4 regions of the Agrobacterium sp. 22-209-1 genome follow, and region 2 is predicted to be linked to each of the others. Evidence: predicted binding sites of a transcription regulator. Region 2 holds the regulator's gene; each other region holds the start of a gene.
What was found. Region 2 encodes LexA, which represses DNA repair genes until DNA is damaged. Its sites were predicted from a motif close to TGTTCNNNNTGTGTTCNG; they were not measured.
Positions count from the first base shown of each region.

Region 1: a site for LexA is predicted at 2,433-2,450, ahead of ACQZ48_RS16230 (2'-5' RNA ligase family protein). Genes of this name have one in related genera too.
Region 3: a site for LexA is predicted at 2,764-2,781, ahead of ACQZ48_RS09280 (putative DNA modification/repair radical SAM protein). Genes of this name have one in related genera too.
Region 4: a site for LexA is predicted at 2,120-2,137, ahead of ACQZ48_RS21785 (DNA recombination protein RmuC). Genes of this name have one in related genera too.

Region 1 covers NZ_JBNWCH010000007.1:34,591-38,800, forward strand. The annotation lists gene ACQZ48_RS16215 (TetR/AcrR family transcriptional regulator) at 28-588, shown strand; gene ACQZ48_RS16220 (quinone oxidoreductase family protein) at 662-1,651, opposite strand; gene ACQZ48_RS16225 (winged helix-turn-helix transcriptional regulator) at 1,804-2,130, shown strand; gene ACQZ48_RS16230 (2'-5' RNA ligase family protein) at 2,511-3,227, shown strand; gene ACQZ48_RS16235 (hypothetical protein) at 3,287-3,454, opposite strand; gene ACQZ48_RS16240 (ArsC family reductase) at 3,689-4,036, shown strand; gene ybaK (Cys-tRNA(Pro) deacylase) at 4,049-4,210, shown strand, end outside.
Region 2 covers NZ_JBNWCH010000004.1:171,647-175,856, reverse strand. The annotation lists gene ACQZ48_RS11990 (branched-chain amino acid ABC transporter ATP-binding protein/permease) at 1-1,360, shown strand, start outside; gene ACQZ48_RS11985 (ABC transporter ATP-binding protein) at 1,357-2,079, shown strand; gene lexA (transcriptional repressor LexA) at 2,378-3,100, shown strand; gene ACQZ48_RS11975 (glutathione S-transferase family protein) at 3,354-4,031, shown strand; gene ACQZ48_RS11970 (ComEC/Rec2 family competence protein) at 4,051-4,210, opposite strand, start outside.
Region 3 covers NZ_JBNWCH010000003.1:295,617-299,826, forward strand. The annotation lists gene ACQZ48_RS09275 (UdgX family uracil-DNA binding protein) at 78-1,526, opposite strand; gene ACQZ48_RS09280 (putative DNA modification/repair radical SAM protein) at 1,526-2,758, opposite strand; gene greA (transcription elongation factor GreA) at 2,980-3,456, shown strand; gene ACQZ48_RS09290 (glycosyltransferase family 4 protein) at 3,547-4,210, shown strand, end outside.
Region 4 covers NZ_JBNWCH010000014.1:21,764-25,973, forward strand. The annotation lists gene truA (tRNA pseudouridine(38-40) synthase TruA) at 1-526, opposite strand, end outside; gene fmt (methionyl-tRNA formyltransferase) at 526-1,461, opposite strand; gene def (peptide deformylase) at 1,507-2,019, opposite strand; gene ACQZ48_RS21785 (DNA recombination protein RmuC) at 2,169-3,362, shown strand; gene ACQZ48_RS21790 (ribokinase) at 3,417-4,210, shown strand, end outside.

The DNA of each region.
Region 1 (4,210 bases), on a different contig from region 2:
CAATGGGACCAGTGGAGAATTTTTGAAATGAAGGTCAGCCGAGAGCAGATGATCGAGAATCGGCGCCGCATTCTGGACGTGGCGAGCGGATTGTTTCGCGAGAAGGGTTTTGATGCAGTCAGCGTATCGGAGGTGATGAAGGCCGCCGGTCTCACCCACGGTGGTTTCTATGGCCATTTCACCTCGAAGGATGACCTCATTGCCGCAACGATTGCTCATGCGCTCTCCGGTGATGAAAGCGGCACCCTCGATTTGCGGGCCTATCTCGAAGACTATCTCGCACCAAAGCATCGTAACAACCCGGCCAGAGGCTGTCCAACGGCAGGGCTGGCAGCTGATATCCGCCATCAGACACCGGCGGCTCGCGCCGCCATGACAGCCGGGCTTCAGGCCCAAATCGAGCGCATGGCGAAGGCTCTTCCTGACATCAATGCGTCGGAACGGCGGCGCGCGGCTATAGGAACCTGGGCTGCGATGGTCGGGGCGGTGATCCTTGCCCGCGCGATCGACGACGACACTCTTTCGGATGAAGTCCTGGAAGAGACGCGGGCCTGGATCGAGGCTGGGTTACATCCTTCCTCAAATTGAAAGCTGGCTGAGCGAAGACAGTCGCCTTCGGGAGCGCAAGCGCCGCGGGCAGACCCCCACGGCGCTTCTAATGTCAGGCGGTGCGCCAGGGCTGAAGCACCACCTTTCCAGTGGTCTGACGACCTTCAAGCAAACGGTGTGCTTCAGCAGCTTGCGACAGCGGCAGCACCGTGCCGACCTGGATCTTGACCTGACCGCTCGCCACGAAGCCGATCAGTTCACCGATGGTCGCCATCAACAAGTCAGCGTTGGCCAGATAGGCGCCGATATAGAAGCCGACCACACTATGGTTCATCGAGGTCAGCCGCCATGGATCGACCAGCGCGGTCTTTCCACTGGACTGGCCGAGAAAAATCATGCGGCCGAACGGCGCCATTGCATCCAGCGCCTGATTCAGGGTGTCGCCCCCGGCCGTCTCGATGACGATGTTGACGCCTTGCCCATCGGTGACCCGGCGAACATCGTCGGCCCAGTCTGGCTTGGTATAATCGACCGAGACATCCGCACCCATTGCTTCGGCCTTGGCGCGCTTCTCTGGCGTGCTGGCAGCGGCGATGATCTTACCGGCGCCATAGAGCTTGGCGAGCTGGATCGCGAACGAGCCAACACCACCGGCCGCCCCTTCAATGAGGACGGTTTCGCCCGGCAAAAGCTTGGCGGCCTGCTTCAGGGCGATGGCAGCGGTGAGGCCGTGGCCCAACAGGGCGGCAGCCTGAACGGCATCGAAGCCTTCCGGCAGCGGGATGATCGTAGCGGCGGGAACCACAACATACTGGGCATATCCGCCCGCACCCGGCGCCGCGAGAACCGATAGGCCAACAGGAATGTTGGTCACGCCGTCGCCGAGCGCGGCGACTGTGCCAGCAACCTCGGCGCCAAGAATGAACGGAGGCGGCGAAGGTTCGGGATAGTCATCGCCGCGACGACGCATGATGTCGGCGAAATTCATGCCGACGGCCTCGACCTTGATCAGCACTTCGCCGGGACCCGCGACCGGATCAGGAACGTCCTCATAAACCAGAACGTCCGGGCCACCCGTTGAGTGGAAACGTATCGCTTTCATACTGCAGGCTCTCTGTTTGTGAAACGGATGCCCTTAAGGTATAATTCATATACCTAGTATCAATTAGGCACTTCAAATAGACCAGGTATATTGAAGGAAACCTCATCACCGATGCGCTTTGCCCGACCGAATACAGCGATCATCTCAGCAGGATGATCCTCGACCAGATCGCCGACAAATGGTCGATCCTCATCATTGCGGCACTCTGCTCCGGACCCATGCGCTTTAATGGACTGAAGCGCGAGCTGAACGGTGTCACGCAGAAGGCTCTGACACAGACGCTGCGTCGACTGGAACGTTTGGGACTGATCGAGCGACGAGTGTTCCCCGTGTCGCCGGTCGCAGTCGAGTACAGCGTTACTCCGCTGGGCGAATCGCTGAAAGCGCCGTTTCAGGCGATCTTTCAGTGGTCTGTTGCCCATGGGCCGGAGATTGAGGCGGCGAAGCAGCGGTTCGATCGGGAACGCGACGGCGCCTGACCGCTCAATGGAACTGGGGGTCGCCAGATGCGCTCATAGGAGTGAGGTGCTGACGGTACTTTCGGCGCGTGTCTCGCTCAGACGTTAGTTCTCCGCCTGGCGCGGAAAGAGCCGATAGTAGTCGAAAGATGGCTTGCGGAGGCCAGTGGAAATTCCTAAATGATATCAGTAGCATAGCTTTCTGACGGGTCCTGGGCCGGTAGTAATCAAGCCGAAAAATATTTTCTGAAATGAATTCAATTTGTTAGCATGAAATCGAACAATTGAGTGGGAATAAGCGAAGGCGGAGCAATTCCGCCTTCTGTTCATCTTTTGTTCTTTATTTTATCACCGCACAATGATAGGTTTCCGGCCTTGGCATAAGGCTGTGGAGCATCGTCATGGAGTGCGAGTTGACGGACGAAAGAGCCTTGAGGCAGCTTTGCTTTGATGGGCTGGAGCCGCAGAAAATACGACGCGTCAATCCACGCTTTCGAAACAAGCTCCTGTTGCTGCTGAAGCCGCCACGGCAATTGGCGGAAAGAATGTTTGTCGATGCGTCGCATCATGCTCTGGGTCGGACAACCCGTGAGGCATATCCCGCCGAGCTTCTACACATAACCCTGTTGTGTTTGGGATGTTTCGAGACGATCCCTCACGGACTGACAAGCAGACTGAAGGCGGCAATGGGTGCGGTAAACGCGCGGCCTGTTCCGGTCACCCTGGACGGAAGTGCACTTTTTGGCAATCGCAACAGTTTGGTCCTACGAAACGGTGATGATCAGCCGGAGATCCATGCCCTGGTGAGGCTGCTGCAACGGGCGCTTCGACAGGCGAACCTTCCCTATATCCCTGCACCATCTTTTACACCGCATATCACGATGATTTATAGCTGCGGGAAGATGGAACCGATGCCGGCCGGAAAGCCATATAGCTGGCTTGCGAGTAATTTCGAGCTTGTTTTCAGCCATAATGGCGAAACCCGACATGAGTCCCTTGGACGCTTCGCACTCTCCGCAAAAGCGGATCGGTATGAGCCGCTCGAAAGTCAGCTACATCTACCGCACAAATTGATCGGTCCTAGAAAACGACCGAACCGGAAGCAGTCGGAACGCTAAGGCGCGCCAAAATATACTCACGGGCGAGGCGAAATCGCCTCGCTACAAACGATAGCAGCTTAGAGCTGAACCTTGTCGAAAGCCTTGCCGTCGATGCCGAGAGCTTCTAGATCGGCACGGGCGGGCTTGCGATGTGCGCGAACAGCGGCCGAAACCGAGAGCGCTGCACCGAGAACGGCGAAGGTTTCACCGAAGAAGTTACGCGATGTCTTTGCAACCTGACGCATTTTAATCTCCATCTTTGTTGCCCAGATAATGGGGATTTCAGGCATCTTCTACAACTCTCGATGTAGCAGGGAAGCCATGCAGCTTTGCTCGCGCTCGTTTGGATGTCAGCCGCCTCGATTTTGCATAGCTCAAGCATTGTGAGGGATGAATCGACGCAAGGCGCCTCAGGCGGCAGCTTGAATAAGATGGATATTTTGTTATGCCGGAAGGCTTGAAGACGAAGAGGCGATAGCATGACGTTCACGATTTACGGCATCAAGAATTGCGACACGATGAAGAAGGCCAGAAGCTGGCTGGAGACGAACAGCGTCGATTATTCTTTCCACGACTATAAGACAGCCGGTATCGACCGCGCCCATCTGGAAACATGGTGTGATGCCGCCGGCTGGGAAACGGTTCTCAACCGGGCCGGCACGACATTCAAGAAACTCGACGACAGCCAGAAGGCCGATCTTACACGAGAAAGGGCCATCGGGCTGATGCTGGAACAGCCCTCCATGATCAAGCGGCCCGTGCTGGAAGCGAAGGGTAAGATAACCGTCGGCTTCAAGCCGGAAATCTACCAGACGCTTTTTGCCTGAACGCAACCCACCATGTCCAAAACAACCCGCGCCACCCAGATGCTGACTAAAGCCGGCATTGCCTTCACCACCGTGACTTATGATTACGACCCGAATGCCGATCGCATCGGGCTGCAGGCGGCCGAGGCGATCGGTGAGGCGCCACATCTGGTGCTGAAGACACTGATGGCGGAG
Region 2 (4,210 bases):
GATCTCCGGCATTCCACCACTCTCGGTCGGCAACGAACCGCTGATGAGCAGCAGCTCGATCTATTACGTGATCTGGATATTCGTCGTTGCCGTGGCGATCGGCGCGCAGAACCTGCTCGACAGCCGTGTCGGGCGCGGCATTCGCGCCCTGCGTGGCGGCTCGCAGGCAGCGGAGGCGTTCGGCGTGAATATCGAGCGGGCCAAACTGACCGTCTTCGTCTTCGCAGCCGTTGTAGCAGCGCTGTCCGGCTGGCTTTACGCCCATATGCAGCGGTCGATAAACCCGACGCCTTTCGGGCTCGACATGGGCATCACCTATATGCTGATGGCCGTCGTCGGTGGTTCGGGCCGGGTTGTGGGCGCCATCTTCGGCGCAGCCGTGGTGCTGGTGTTAAAAGAGGTGCTGCAACGGGTCCTGCCCGGCCTTGTCGGCACCTCGGTGAATGTAGAAATGATCGTGTTCGGCGTGCTGCTCGTCCTGATCCTACAGCTCTCGCGCGACGGTCTTTGGCCACTTCTGGAAAAATACCTGCCGGCCCGGCCGCCGCGCGCCATCCGCCGCGACGGCGCCAGTCTTGAATCGCGGGACATGCCTGCGCCCGGCAGTCCGCTGGTCGGGGTCGATCGGGTGCGGAAGACATTTGGCGGACTGACGGCGGTCAACGATGTCAGCTTCGATATCAAGGCCGGGCAGATCGTCGGCCTGATCGGCCCGAACGGCGCCGGCAAGAGCACGACTTTCAATCTCATCACCGGCATCCTCGGCCTTTCCGGCGGCAACGTCACCTATCAGGGACAGAAGCTTTCAGGCCTCAATCCCCGGCTGATCGCCAAACGCGGCATCGCCAGAACCTTTCAGCATGCCAAGGTCCTTCCAACCATGTCGGTGCTCGAAAATGTCGCTCTCGGCGCGCATCTGCGTGGCAATGCCGGCGTTTTCCGGAGCTTCTTACGGCTGGAGCGAAAACAGGAGCAGGCGCTGCTTGCCGAAGCCGCCCATCAGCTCGATCGCGTCGGTCTCGGTGCTCATCGCGACCGTCCCGCCGGCGACCTCGCTCTCGGGCAGATCCGAATTCTGGAAATTGCTCGCGCGCTCTGCCTCAACCCGACGCTTCTGCTGCTCGACGAACCGGCGGCCGGTCTGCGCCACGGCGAAAAGCAGGAGCTCGCCACACTGCTGAAAAAACTGCGGGCCGAGGGCGTGAGCGTGCTGCTCGTCGAGCATGACATGGGTTTCGTCATGGGGCTGGTCGATCACATCGTCGTCCTCGATTTCGGCACCCTGATCGCCGAAGGCAAGCCGGCTGAAATCAGGCAACATCCAGCCGTGATCGCGGCTTATCTTGGGGGTGCAGCGTGAGCGGACATCTACTCGACATCAAAGACATCCACGTTGCCTATGGCCGGGCGGAGGTGGTGCATGGCATCTCGCTTTCCATGACATCCGGCAGCATCGTCACGGTCATCGGAGCAAACGGGGCGGGCAAGACCACGCTGCTCAACGCCATCATGGGCGTCGTGCCTTCGCGCGGGACCATTCTTTACGACGGCGCGCCAGTGCCCGATACCATCGAGGCCCGGGTTGCCGCTGGCCTTTGCCTCGTGCCGGAAAGGCGCGAATTGTTCGGGTCGATGACCGTCGAGGATAATATCGAGCTCGGCGGATTCCTGCGCTCACGCCAGGAGCGCAACGAAACCCGTGAGGAAATACACGCACTCTTTCCACGCCTTCGCGAGCGCAGCAAGCAGCTTGCCGGAACGCTTTCCGGCGGCGAAAGGCAGATGCTGGCGCTCGCCCGGGCACTAATGAGCCGGCCGAGGCTTTTGCTGCTGGATGAGCCTAGTCTCGGGCTTGCGCCGTTGATCGTCGCCGAAATCCTGCGCATCGTTGCCGAACTGCGTCGTACCGGTGTCTCCATCCTGCTGGTCGAACAGAACGCCCGCGCCGCGCTTGAAATCGCCGACGAGGCCTACCTCGTCGAACTCGGCGAGGTCCGCCGCTCAGGCCCGGCCGCCGAACTCGCCGTCGATCCGGCACTGATGGCGAGCTATCTCGGACCGGGCGAACACGCCCTCTAAGAAAATCCTCGTAACGGATATGAGCGATTTGCCGTCTTAGACGGACGGATCGTCGTACCGGATGCCTGAAACACAGAGCTGCCTTCAATTGCCCACTTCAGACGGCAGTTCCTCCGATTATCAAAATAGTCACCAACCCTACCGGCTCTCGGCAGTTCAGGCTTTCGAATATCAAATCACCATCTGAGATGCACCCTTCACGAAATTTTAGGGGATTGCGGAACACATATGGAACATATAGTGTTCGTTCTGTATTTGTTTCGCGACTTCAACGACGATTCTCAAGGGTGTTTTCCTCATGCTCACGCGCAAACAGCAGGAATTGCTTCTCTTCATTCATGAAAGAATGAAAGAGTCCGGCGTGCCGCCCTCCTTCGATGAAATGAAGGACGCACTCGATCTTGCTTCCAAATCCGGCATTCACCGGCTGATTACCGCACTCGAAGAGCGCGGGTTTATTCGCCGGCTACCCAACAGGGCGCGAGCGCTGGAAGTGATAAAATTACCTGAGGCCTATACGCCGGGCGCAAGGCCGCAGCGTGGTTTCTCACCGAGCGTCATCGAAGGCAGCCTGGGCAAGCCGAAGGCGCCGGAGCCGGCCGCGACCCCCAAGGCGCCTGCCAATGATCTCGGCGGTGCCGTCACCGTGCCGGTCATGGGCCGCATCGCCGCCGGTGTGCCGATTTCCGCCATCCAGAACAACACCCATGATGTGGCCGTACCAGTGGATATGCTGGGTTCGGGCGAACATTACGCGCTTGAGGTCAAAGGCGATTCGATGATCGAGGCCGGCATTTTTGATGGCGATACCGTTATCATCCGCAACGGCAATACGGCCAATCCGGGTGATATCATCGTCGCGCTGGTGGATGATGAAGAAGCGACCCTGAAGCGTTTCCGCCGCAAGGGAGCCTCCATCGCGCTGGAAGCTGCGAACCCGGCCTATGAGACCCGCATTTTCGGGCCTGATCGGGTGAAGATACAGGGCAAGCTGGTTGGGTTGATCCGCAGATATCATTGATGCCGCCGCCGGTTTGGATAAGCCGAAACGGTTGAACGGCGGCATATCTGGCCTGCAAGATGAAGGGCGCGTCATTTCGTTGAATTGATGCGCCTTTTCTTTTTTAAATGGCAAACGCGCTCGTCGTTGCGAAAATGCGGTTGTGCACGACGGCCCATCCATCAATTGGCGTTATGGGAGCCATGGATTCTTTGCGATATTCCAAGACCATTCGCAGATATAGAAATGCGCATCCTATCTGGGGAAAAACGCCATGTACGATCTTTATATTGCCAACAAGAACTATTCCTCATGGTCGCTGCGGCCCTGGGTTTTGATGCGCACGCTCGGCATCGCCTTTAATGAAAAACTCGTTCCCTTTGGCGAAGGTGTTGCCTTCTCCAGCTTTTCGCCGACGGGCAAGGTGCCGTGCCTTGTTGATGAGGGCGTGACGGTTTGGGAATCGCTGTCGATTGCCGAATATCTGGCCGAGAGACATCAGGGTGTCTGGGCAAGTGACAAGCAGGCACGGGCCTGGTCACGCTCGGCGGCAAGTGAAATGCATGCGGGCTTCTCTTCGCTGCGCAATCTCTATCCAATGTCGGTCGGTATCCGCGTAAAACCGAAGGGCGGCGATGCCGGGCTTGCCGCCGACATAAAACGCATTGATGCGCTGTGGAGCGAAGGCCTCGCAAAATTCGGCGGACCGTTTCTCGCCGGTCAGAAATTCACGGCGGTCGACGCCTTCTTCTGCCCGGTGGCGTTCCGTTTCCAGACCTATGGCGCCGATCTTTCGCCAGCGGCGAAGGCCTATTGTGACAGGCTGCTCTCCCTGCCCGCCATGCGCGAATGGTATGAGGCCGGACTGAAGGAAATCTGGCGCGATCTGCCGCATGAAGAAGAGATCGGCAGCATTGGCGAATTGACCGCGGATTTGCGCGCCACGGCCTGACAAATCATGCTGGCAGCACTCACTGCGATGCCGTCAGCAACCGGGTGACGGCTTCAGGCACATCACGGTCAAAGCGCCCGCTTTTCCAGTCGTAGAAGCGATGTTCGCTCCACGGCCTGTTGGTGCTGGCGGTTGCAGCGCGCATCCGCCCCACCACCCCCGCCTGATCGCTGCCGGCG
Region 3 (4,210 bases), on a different contig from region 2:
GAAAACCAATCGTTAAACGATAATACCGGAAGTTACGGCTAAAGTTCTCAATAAATCTCCGATATACAAATCGAAATCTATTCGAATATTCTAATAAACTTTATATCATCGACGAACCGCGTCATTTCCGCCTCTTTCGCCCGCCCACCAGCAAGGCGCAGGAGATAGGAGGGGTGCACGGTGACAAAAAGCGTTCGGCCCTCCTCCATCGGTATAGGACGACCCCTGATCTCCGAGAGCCTTTCTTTGCCGCCGGTCAGCGCATAAAGCGCAGTTGCGCCCATGGCGACGATCAGTTTCGGCCGGACGAGCGCGATTTCCTGATTGAGCCACCAGCGGCATTGCTCCACCTCGCCTGCATTCGGCCGTTGATGGATGCGTCGTTTGCCGCGCGTTTCATATTTGAAGTGTTTAACGGCATTGGTGACGTAGAGCTTTTTGCGCTCAATACCGACATCGGCAAGAGTCCGGTCGAAAAGCTGGCCAGCCGGGCCGACAAAAGGCTTTCCGGCGAGATCTTCATGATCGCCCGGCTGTTCGCCAACGATCATGATTTCCGCATCCTCCGGCCCGGAACCGAAAACCGTTTGCGTGGCGCTGCAATGCAGGGGACAGCGGGTACAGTGGCCAGCCTGCCGCGCCAGCGACGCAAGCGTTCCGTCTGGCGCCAGTTGCGGCATCTCCCGTGCAGCGGCCGCAACCTGCAGGCGATGATGAAAGGGCTGCGGCTGGCTCGCCGTTCTGGCGGCCATTTCCAGTACCCGCGCCTCCGCGCCGAGAATGAGGTCGGGAATGAGATCGGCTTCCGGCAGGTTCTTCCAGTATTTCTTTGGCATCTCCGCCGTCATGGCCTTAATCTTCAAGCGGGCCGGATTGAATATATTGGCATAATAAGTTCGCCAGAGTTCATCCGTCTCGTCCGTCAGATCGGGCTTCGCCGCCGCCTCCCGAGAGGTTTGCAGCTCGCTTCCATCCCATCGGGCGGACCCTTTCGGCGTGGCGATCAGCCAGTCCATATCGGTAAACCGTCGCTGGAAAAACGCTGCCGTTCGCTCGACGATGAAATGATCCGGCTCGAACCAGGCCACGAACCGCCGTCGCCCGCCCTGCCCCTGCGGCAAGCACAACTCCTTGAAACGGACGAAGGCCGTCATCTTGTGACAATCCCGACGCACCGATTTCTCGAGCAAACGGGCCTCTGCAACATCCGGATCGGACTTGAACTGCAACAGGGCGCGATCCCGCTTCAGCCGCCACAACAAACGATAAAGCAGCGCAAACCGGCCGGGATCGCCATGGCAGATGACGGCCTGTGCCAGCGCCAAAAACGAAGCCGGAACGGAAACCTGCCCATTGCCGGCATCGACCATCGGTAATGGCTCACCTGCGAAATCCAGCAGCCCTGCCCCGTAATCCTGCAACCGCCAGTCAATCGTCTCCGGTCGAATATCGGCGGCAAGGGCCGCACGCGCGGCATCGCGCCACTCGCCGAAATCGCCCCGCCCTTCCAGCACCGGGCAGTACATCATAACAGCGACAATTGTTCGGGCTGCGGTGCAAACATCGCCCGCAAATCCGGCCGCTCGGTCAGCTTGCCCGGCGTCCAGCCCTCTGCGACGATAAAAGCCTTCACCTTTTTCAGGGAAACACCGAAACGCGCAATATCCTCCAGCCGCAGCCGCCGGAACCGCCGTGACGAGAGAACGGAGGCCACCGTCTTGGTGCCGAAACCGGGCACCCGCAGCAGCATTTCCCGATCCGCCGCATTGACGTCCACCGGGAAACGGTCGCGATGTTTCAGCGCCCAGGCCAGTTTCGGGTCGATATCGAGATCGAGCATGCCGTCACCCCCGGTCGCCGTTATCTCGCCAATGTCGAAGCCGTAAAAGCGGTAAAGCCAATCCGCCTGATAAAGCCGGTGCTCCCGCATCAGCGGCGGTTTGATGAGCGGCAGGTTTTTCGATGAATCCGGAATGGGGCTGAAGGCCGAATAATAGACGCGCCGTAAACCGTAGCTGCCATAAAGCCGGGCACTGGTGGAGAGAATGGTGTTATCGTCGGCGCCATCCGCCCCCACGATCATCTGCGTGCTCTGCCCGGCCGGCGCAAAGCGCTTGGTCTTTTTCGTCCTGACGGTCGGCTCCCCCGCCTCCTCAATCTTCAGGCGGATATCGGCCATGGAGCGGCGAATATTGGCGGGCTGCTTTTCCGGCGCGAAACGACCAATGCCGCTATCGGTCGGCAATTCGATATTGATCGAGAGACGATCCGCGTAAAGCCCCGCCTCCTCGATGAGCCTGGGCGACGCCTCCGGAATCGACTTCAGATGGATATAGCCTCGAAAACCATGCGTAACGCGCAGCTCGCGTGCAACCCGCACCATCTCTTCCATCGTATGATCCGACGACCGGATGATGCCCGACGATAGGAAGAGCCCTTCAATATAGTTGCGCCGATAAAACTCGAGCGTCAGCCACACCACCTCTTCCGGCGTGAAACGCGCCCGCTCCACATTGCTTGACGACCGGTTGATGCAATAGGCACAATCATAGATGCAGAAGTTGGTGAGCAGAATCTTCAAGAGCGAAATGCAGCGTCCATCGGGAGCATAAGCGTGGCAAATGCCCGACCCCTCCGTGGAGCCCAGACCGCCTGATGCTGCAGAGTTTCGCTTGGTCGTGCCGCTCGATGCGCAGGATGCATCGTATTTTGCCGCGTCGGAGAGAATGGCCAGCCGTTGCTTGATCGACTTCTTCATAGGTATGTTCACTATATGTTCTGACGACGAATGTCAATGAAACAGATTAAGTCATTGATTGTTAAAGGAAATATGCGCACCTCAAATTTGCTGGCATTTCGCTGCCGTCTTCTGATATAGTCGGCTCAGTTTTGATTTTGGCATGGTTCCGGAGTTCCTCTCCGGAACCTGTTTCTTTTTGTGTCTGCAAGTATAGCGACCGGAATGCGAAGGATAAAAAAATGGTAGAAAAAGTACCGATGACTCAGGGTGGATTCGTCAAGCTTCAGGAGGAGCTGCGCTGGCGCCAGCAGGAGGAACGCCCCCGTATCATCGAGGCGATTGCGGAAGCGCGCGCCCATGGCGACCTTTCGGAAAACGCCGAGTACCATGCTGCCAAGGAAGCACAGAGCCACAATGAAGGCCGCATCACCGAACTCGAAGACCTGACCGCGCGCGCGGAAGTCATCGATCTCTCCAAGATGTCGGGTTCGAAGATCAAGTTCGGCGCCACCGTCAAGCTGGTCGACGAGGATAGCGATGAGGAAAAGACCTATCAGATCGTCGGCGACCAGGAAGCCGATGTGAAGGCCGGCCGCATCTCCATCTCCTCGCCCATCGCCCGCGCGCTCATCGGCAAGGAAGTCGGCGACAGCATTGAAGTTAACGCTCCGGGCGGCGCCAAGGGCTACGAGATTCTCGCGGTTCAGTGGGGCTGACGCCCCCACATGCAATGCGCCCCATGCGGGCGCATTGCTTTTCTTGAAGTCTTCAATCCCCAAAATTAGCCGCAAAGACGGAAGCCCATCTTGTCCCACGTCAGTCTGAAAGATGTGCAGGTGCTTGCGCCGAACTTCAAACGCAGGCTCTCCGGCGTCACCTCAACCATCGTTCAGCTGATACCGGTGCAGAATCGGCTGGGACAGCAGGTCGCCGTCATCGGCCCCGGCCTGCCGCCGCATCTGCCGCATGTGCGCTTTCGTGATCTGTGGCGGCTCTGGCAGGACGGTCCGCAGGGCGGCCCGCGCATCTGGCATGCCCGGCGAAATCTTGAAATGTTGCCGGGTCTTCTCATGCGTGACGTGCTGCGCATGAAGGTGAAGCTTCTGTTCACCTCGGCAGCGCAGAGACGGCATTCCGCCTATACACGCTTTCTGATTTCGAAGATGGACGCCGTGGTTGCGACCAACGCGCGCTCCGGCTCGTTCCTGGAAGTGCCCCACCGCGTCGTCATGCATGGCGTCGATACCGAGCTGTTCCACCCCGCCACCGGCCCGGAAGACACGATCGCGGCAACCGGCCTGCCGGGGGAATATCTGATCGGCTGCTTTGGACGGGTGCGCCACCAGAAGGGCACTGATCTCTTCGTGCGCGCCATGATCGAGCTTCTGCCCCATTACCCGCAATGGACCGCTGTAGTTTCCGGCCGCATCACAACAGAACACAAGGCCTTTGGTGATGCGCTCAAGGCCG
Region 4 (4,210 bases), on a different contig from region 2:
GCCGGTCGAGCGTGCGGACCGGGCTGTTTGCCTGGCAATGGACAGAACGGAAGGTCGTGAAATCATGCCGGCCGACCAGCATCTGTGCGGCTTCATGCATGCGCTCGTGGTCCATATCCTTCGATACCCACCATGCCCGCTTGTGCTCCAGCGCCAGCCGGGATTTGCGACAGATGATGCGATAGAGATAATGGCGGCGCAGCGCTGAAAAACGGGCGTCGAAATCTTCGGTCACGGCTGCAGCATCGAGCACGGCCACGGCCTCCCCGGCCATGGCGAGATGCGCGTTCAAGGCATTGCGGAGCTTGTAGGGTTCCCAATCGCGGGAAAGATCGATATGGGCGACCTGTCCAACGGCATGCACGCCGGAATCGGTGCGGCCGGCACCGCGAATGGAGACGCTCTCTCCCGTCAACGAGCGAACCGCAGCCTCCAGCGCGCCCTGAACCGAGGGGCCGTTATCCTGTCTCTGCCAGCCGTAATAAGGCGTGCCGTCATATTCGACGGTCATGCGGAAACGTGGCATCAGCCGAGCCTCGTTGCGGTCGGAACCGGTGTGCCGCGCACGAAATCGGCCGCCGACATCGGCTTGCCGCCCGCCTTCTGCAAACGGGTGAGCCGCACGGCGCCGCTACCGCAGGCAATGGTCAGAGCATCGTCGAGCGCTGCGCCCGCTTCTCCCATTCCGCTTGCCAGTTCGGAGGCCAGAACCTTCACGCGCTCCGTCTTGCCGCCGATATCCATTTCCAGCCATGCGCCGGGGAACGGCGACAGGCCACGAATGTGGTTATGGACATCCTGTGCGGGCCTTGAAAAATCGATACGGGTCTCGCCCTTGTCGATCTTCGCGGCGTAGAGAACACCCTCTTCCGCCTGCGTAACGAGGGGCAGGTCGCCCGCCTCCAGCTTGTCCATCGCCTGCCGCATCAGCCGCGCACCCGCCAGCATCAGGCTGTCATGCAGTTCGCCCGCCGTCATATTCTCGTCGATCGCGACCTTTGCGGTGAGCGCGACGGGGCCGGTATCGAGCCCCTTTTCCATTTTCATCACCATCATACCGGTTTCGGCATCGCCGGCCATGATCGCCCTCTGGATGGGGGCAGCCCCGCGCCAGCGCGGCAGCAGGGAGGCGTGACCATTATAACAGCCGAGACGCGTGCCGGAGAGGATCGCTTCAGGCAAAAGCAGACCGTAAGCGACGACGACGGCTACATCGGCGTTGAAATCCCGGAACTGCTTGCGGTCTTCCTCGGTCTTGAAATTTACGGGCGTCAGCACGGGCAGCCCCAGCAATTCGGCTGCCTGATGGACCGGCGACTTCTGCAAATCGAGACCACGGCGGCCGCCGGGACGTGGCGGCTGGGTGTAGACGGCAACGATCTCGTGGCCCGCATCCACCAGTGCACGCAACGTGGGAACGGAAAAATCCGGCGTGCCCATAAAAATGATGCGAAGAGACATCGTCGCCCCCTTCCCTGTCATCCACTCCAGCCCAAAGAGGCCGGATCAGATCTTTGCGCGGGCCGCTTTCGTGAATTTCTTGATGACCATGTCGCGTTTGAGCCGCGAAATATGGTCGATGAAGAGAACGCCGTTCAGGTGGTCGATCTCATGCTGCAGGCAGGTCGCGAGCAGACCGTCCGCCTCGACCGTCTGCTGCTTGCCGTCACGGCCGACATATTGCACGGTGAGCGACGCTGGGCGCTCCACCTCGGCATAATAATCGGGGATGGAGAGGCAGCCTTCCTCATAGGTCGAGACATCGTCCGACACTTTGAGGATTTCCGGATTGATGAAAACGACCGGAGCCTTTTCTTCACCTTCGCGTGCCACGTCGATCACCAGCATGCGGCGCGGCACGCCGATCTGAATGGCGGCGAGGCCGATACCGGGCGCATCATACATGGTTTCGAGCATGTCGTCGGCAAGGCGCAGCACTTCGGCGTCCACCTGTTCGATGAGCTTCGACTGCTGACGCAGCACGGGATCGGGCAAAATGATAAGCGGTTTGATGGTCATGGCTTCCCATAACGTATCTCTCGCGCGGAGGAAATAAAAAACACGAAGGAGAAAACCGCCTCCTGCATCGACCCTTCCCGACTCATTTCCGCCGCAGAAGTGTTCTTGTTTTGATCTTCCGAATCACTGGAAATCTGCTAGATTTAATCATGAACATAGATTTCTCCGTTCTCCTTAATCCCGCGCTGCGGGCCGGCTCCGTCGATATCAGCTTCGGCGCGCTGCTTGTGGCCCTGGTTTTCGGCCTGACCATCACATGGCTGGTCACGATAAACCGCGCAAGAAAAGCGGGAGCCGACGGTGAAATCTCCGATCTCCTGAAAACACAGTCCGAATTGCACGGGCGGATCGCGGCCATGGCGGAAACGCTTGGTACCCGCCAGAGCGAGATGAGCCAGACGCTGAACCAGCGCCTTGACGGCATGTCGCAGCGCCTTGGTGAAACGCTCACCGAGCAGACCCGGTCGACCCATGAAAATCTGAGCCGCCTGCAAGAGCGCCTGGCTGTCATCGATGCCGCGCAGGGCAATATTCAGGATCTGGCGAAGGATGTCGTAGGGCTACAGGCGATCCTTTCCAACAAGCAGACGCGCGGTGCTTTCGGACAGGCGCGCATGGAAACGCTGATCGCCGATGCACTTCCCGCCGGGGCGTTTCAGCTTCAGCCGACGCTTTCCAACGGTTATCGGCCCGACTGCATCATCAAGATGCCGAACAATGCGCCGGCACTGGTCATCGATGCCAAGTTTCCGCTGGAGGCTTGGAACGCGATCAAGGCGGATGAGACGCCCGAAACCAAACGCGCCGCCGTGCAGCAGTTCCGCCGCGATATGGAGGTGCATATTCGCGACGTGGCCGAGAAATATCTCATTCGCGGCGAAACGCAGGATACGGCCTTTATCTTCGTGCCATCGGAGTCGATCTTCGCCGATATTCATCAGCATTTCGAATATCTGGTGCAGCGCGCCCACCGCGCCCGCGTCGTCATCGTTTCGCCATCGCTGCTGATGCTGTCGGTGCAGGTCATCCAGTCGGTTTTGAAAGACCAGCGCATGCGTGAGCAGGCGCATCTTATTCAAGGTGAAGTCGCCCTTCTGATGGACGATGTGCGGCGGCTGGACGACAGGACGCGCAAGCTGCAAGCCCATTTCGGGCTGGCCCAGAAAGACGTCGACATGATGCTGATCTCCTCCGACAAGGTGCTGGCGCGGGGCCAGAAGATCGAAGGCCTCGATTTTTCGCCGACGGAAAAAGAGGCTTCGCATGGAGAAATGGAGCAGGCCCGGCGCTTTGCGGAAAACCGGGCCGGTGCGGCGAAATTGCGGGTAGTTGACGACGAGTGATCGTCTCGGGCAAAGTCGCCGCCTTGCTCAAATTTCATACGGACCCAGCGCCCCATGATTACTGTTTTCGGTTCCATCAACATGGACCTCGTCGCCACCGCCAAACGCCTGCCCAAGCCCGGTGAAACCGTGACCGGTGAGACATTCTCCACCGCCGCCGGTGGCAAGGGCGCCAATCAGGCGCTGGCCGCGCGACGTGCAGGCGCCACGGTGAAGATGGCGGGTGCTGCGGGCGATGACACCTTTGCCGCACCGGCGCTGACCTTGCTGCGTGACGCCGGCACTGATCTCTCACTGGTGAAGACCACGCCCGGCCCTACGGGGACGGCAGTGATCCTTATCGGCGAAGGCGGGGAGAACATGATCTCGGTCATTCCCGCCGCCAATGGCGAAGTCTCCGCTTCCGACGCCGCGAAAGCCCTGGCTGAAATGTCGGTGGGTGATATCTTGATGTTGCAGTTTGAGATACCCGCGTCCGCTATCGAAGCGGCGCTGACGGCTGCGAAGGCAAAGCGCGTCACCACCGTCATCAATACTGCGCCACTGACCGCGGATGGACCGCGCCTTGCGGGCCTTGCCGATATTGTCATCGCCAACGAAACCGAGTTCGAATTGCTGGTCGGAAAGAACGGCCTTTCCGCTTCTGAGCGGGAAAATGAACTGAAAACCCTGCACGACAGGACCGGCCAGACATTGATCGTAACGCTTGGCGCAGACGGCGTGATCGCCATGCGCAACGGCAAGGTTTTCCGGGCTTCCGGCCTGAAGATCGAGCCGGTCGATACGGTCGGTGCGGGCGATACTTTCTGCGGTTATCTTGCCGCCAGCCTCGATCAGGGGATGGATTT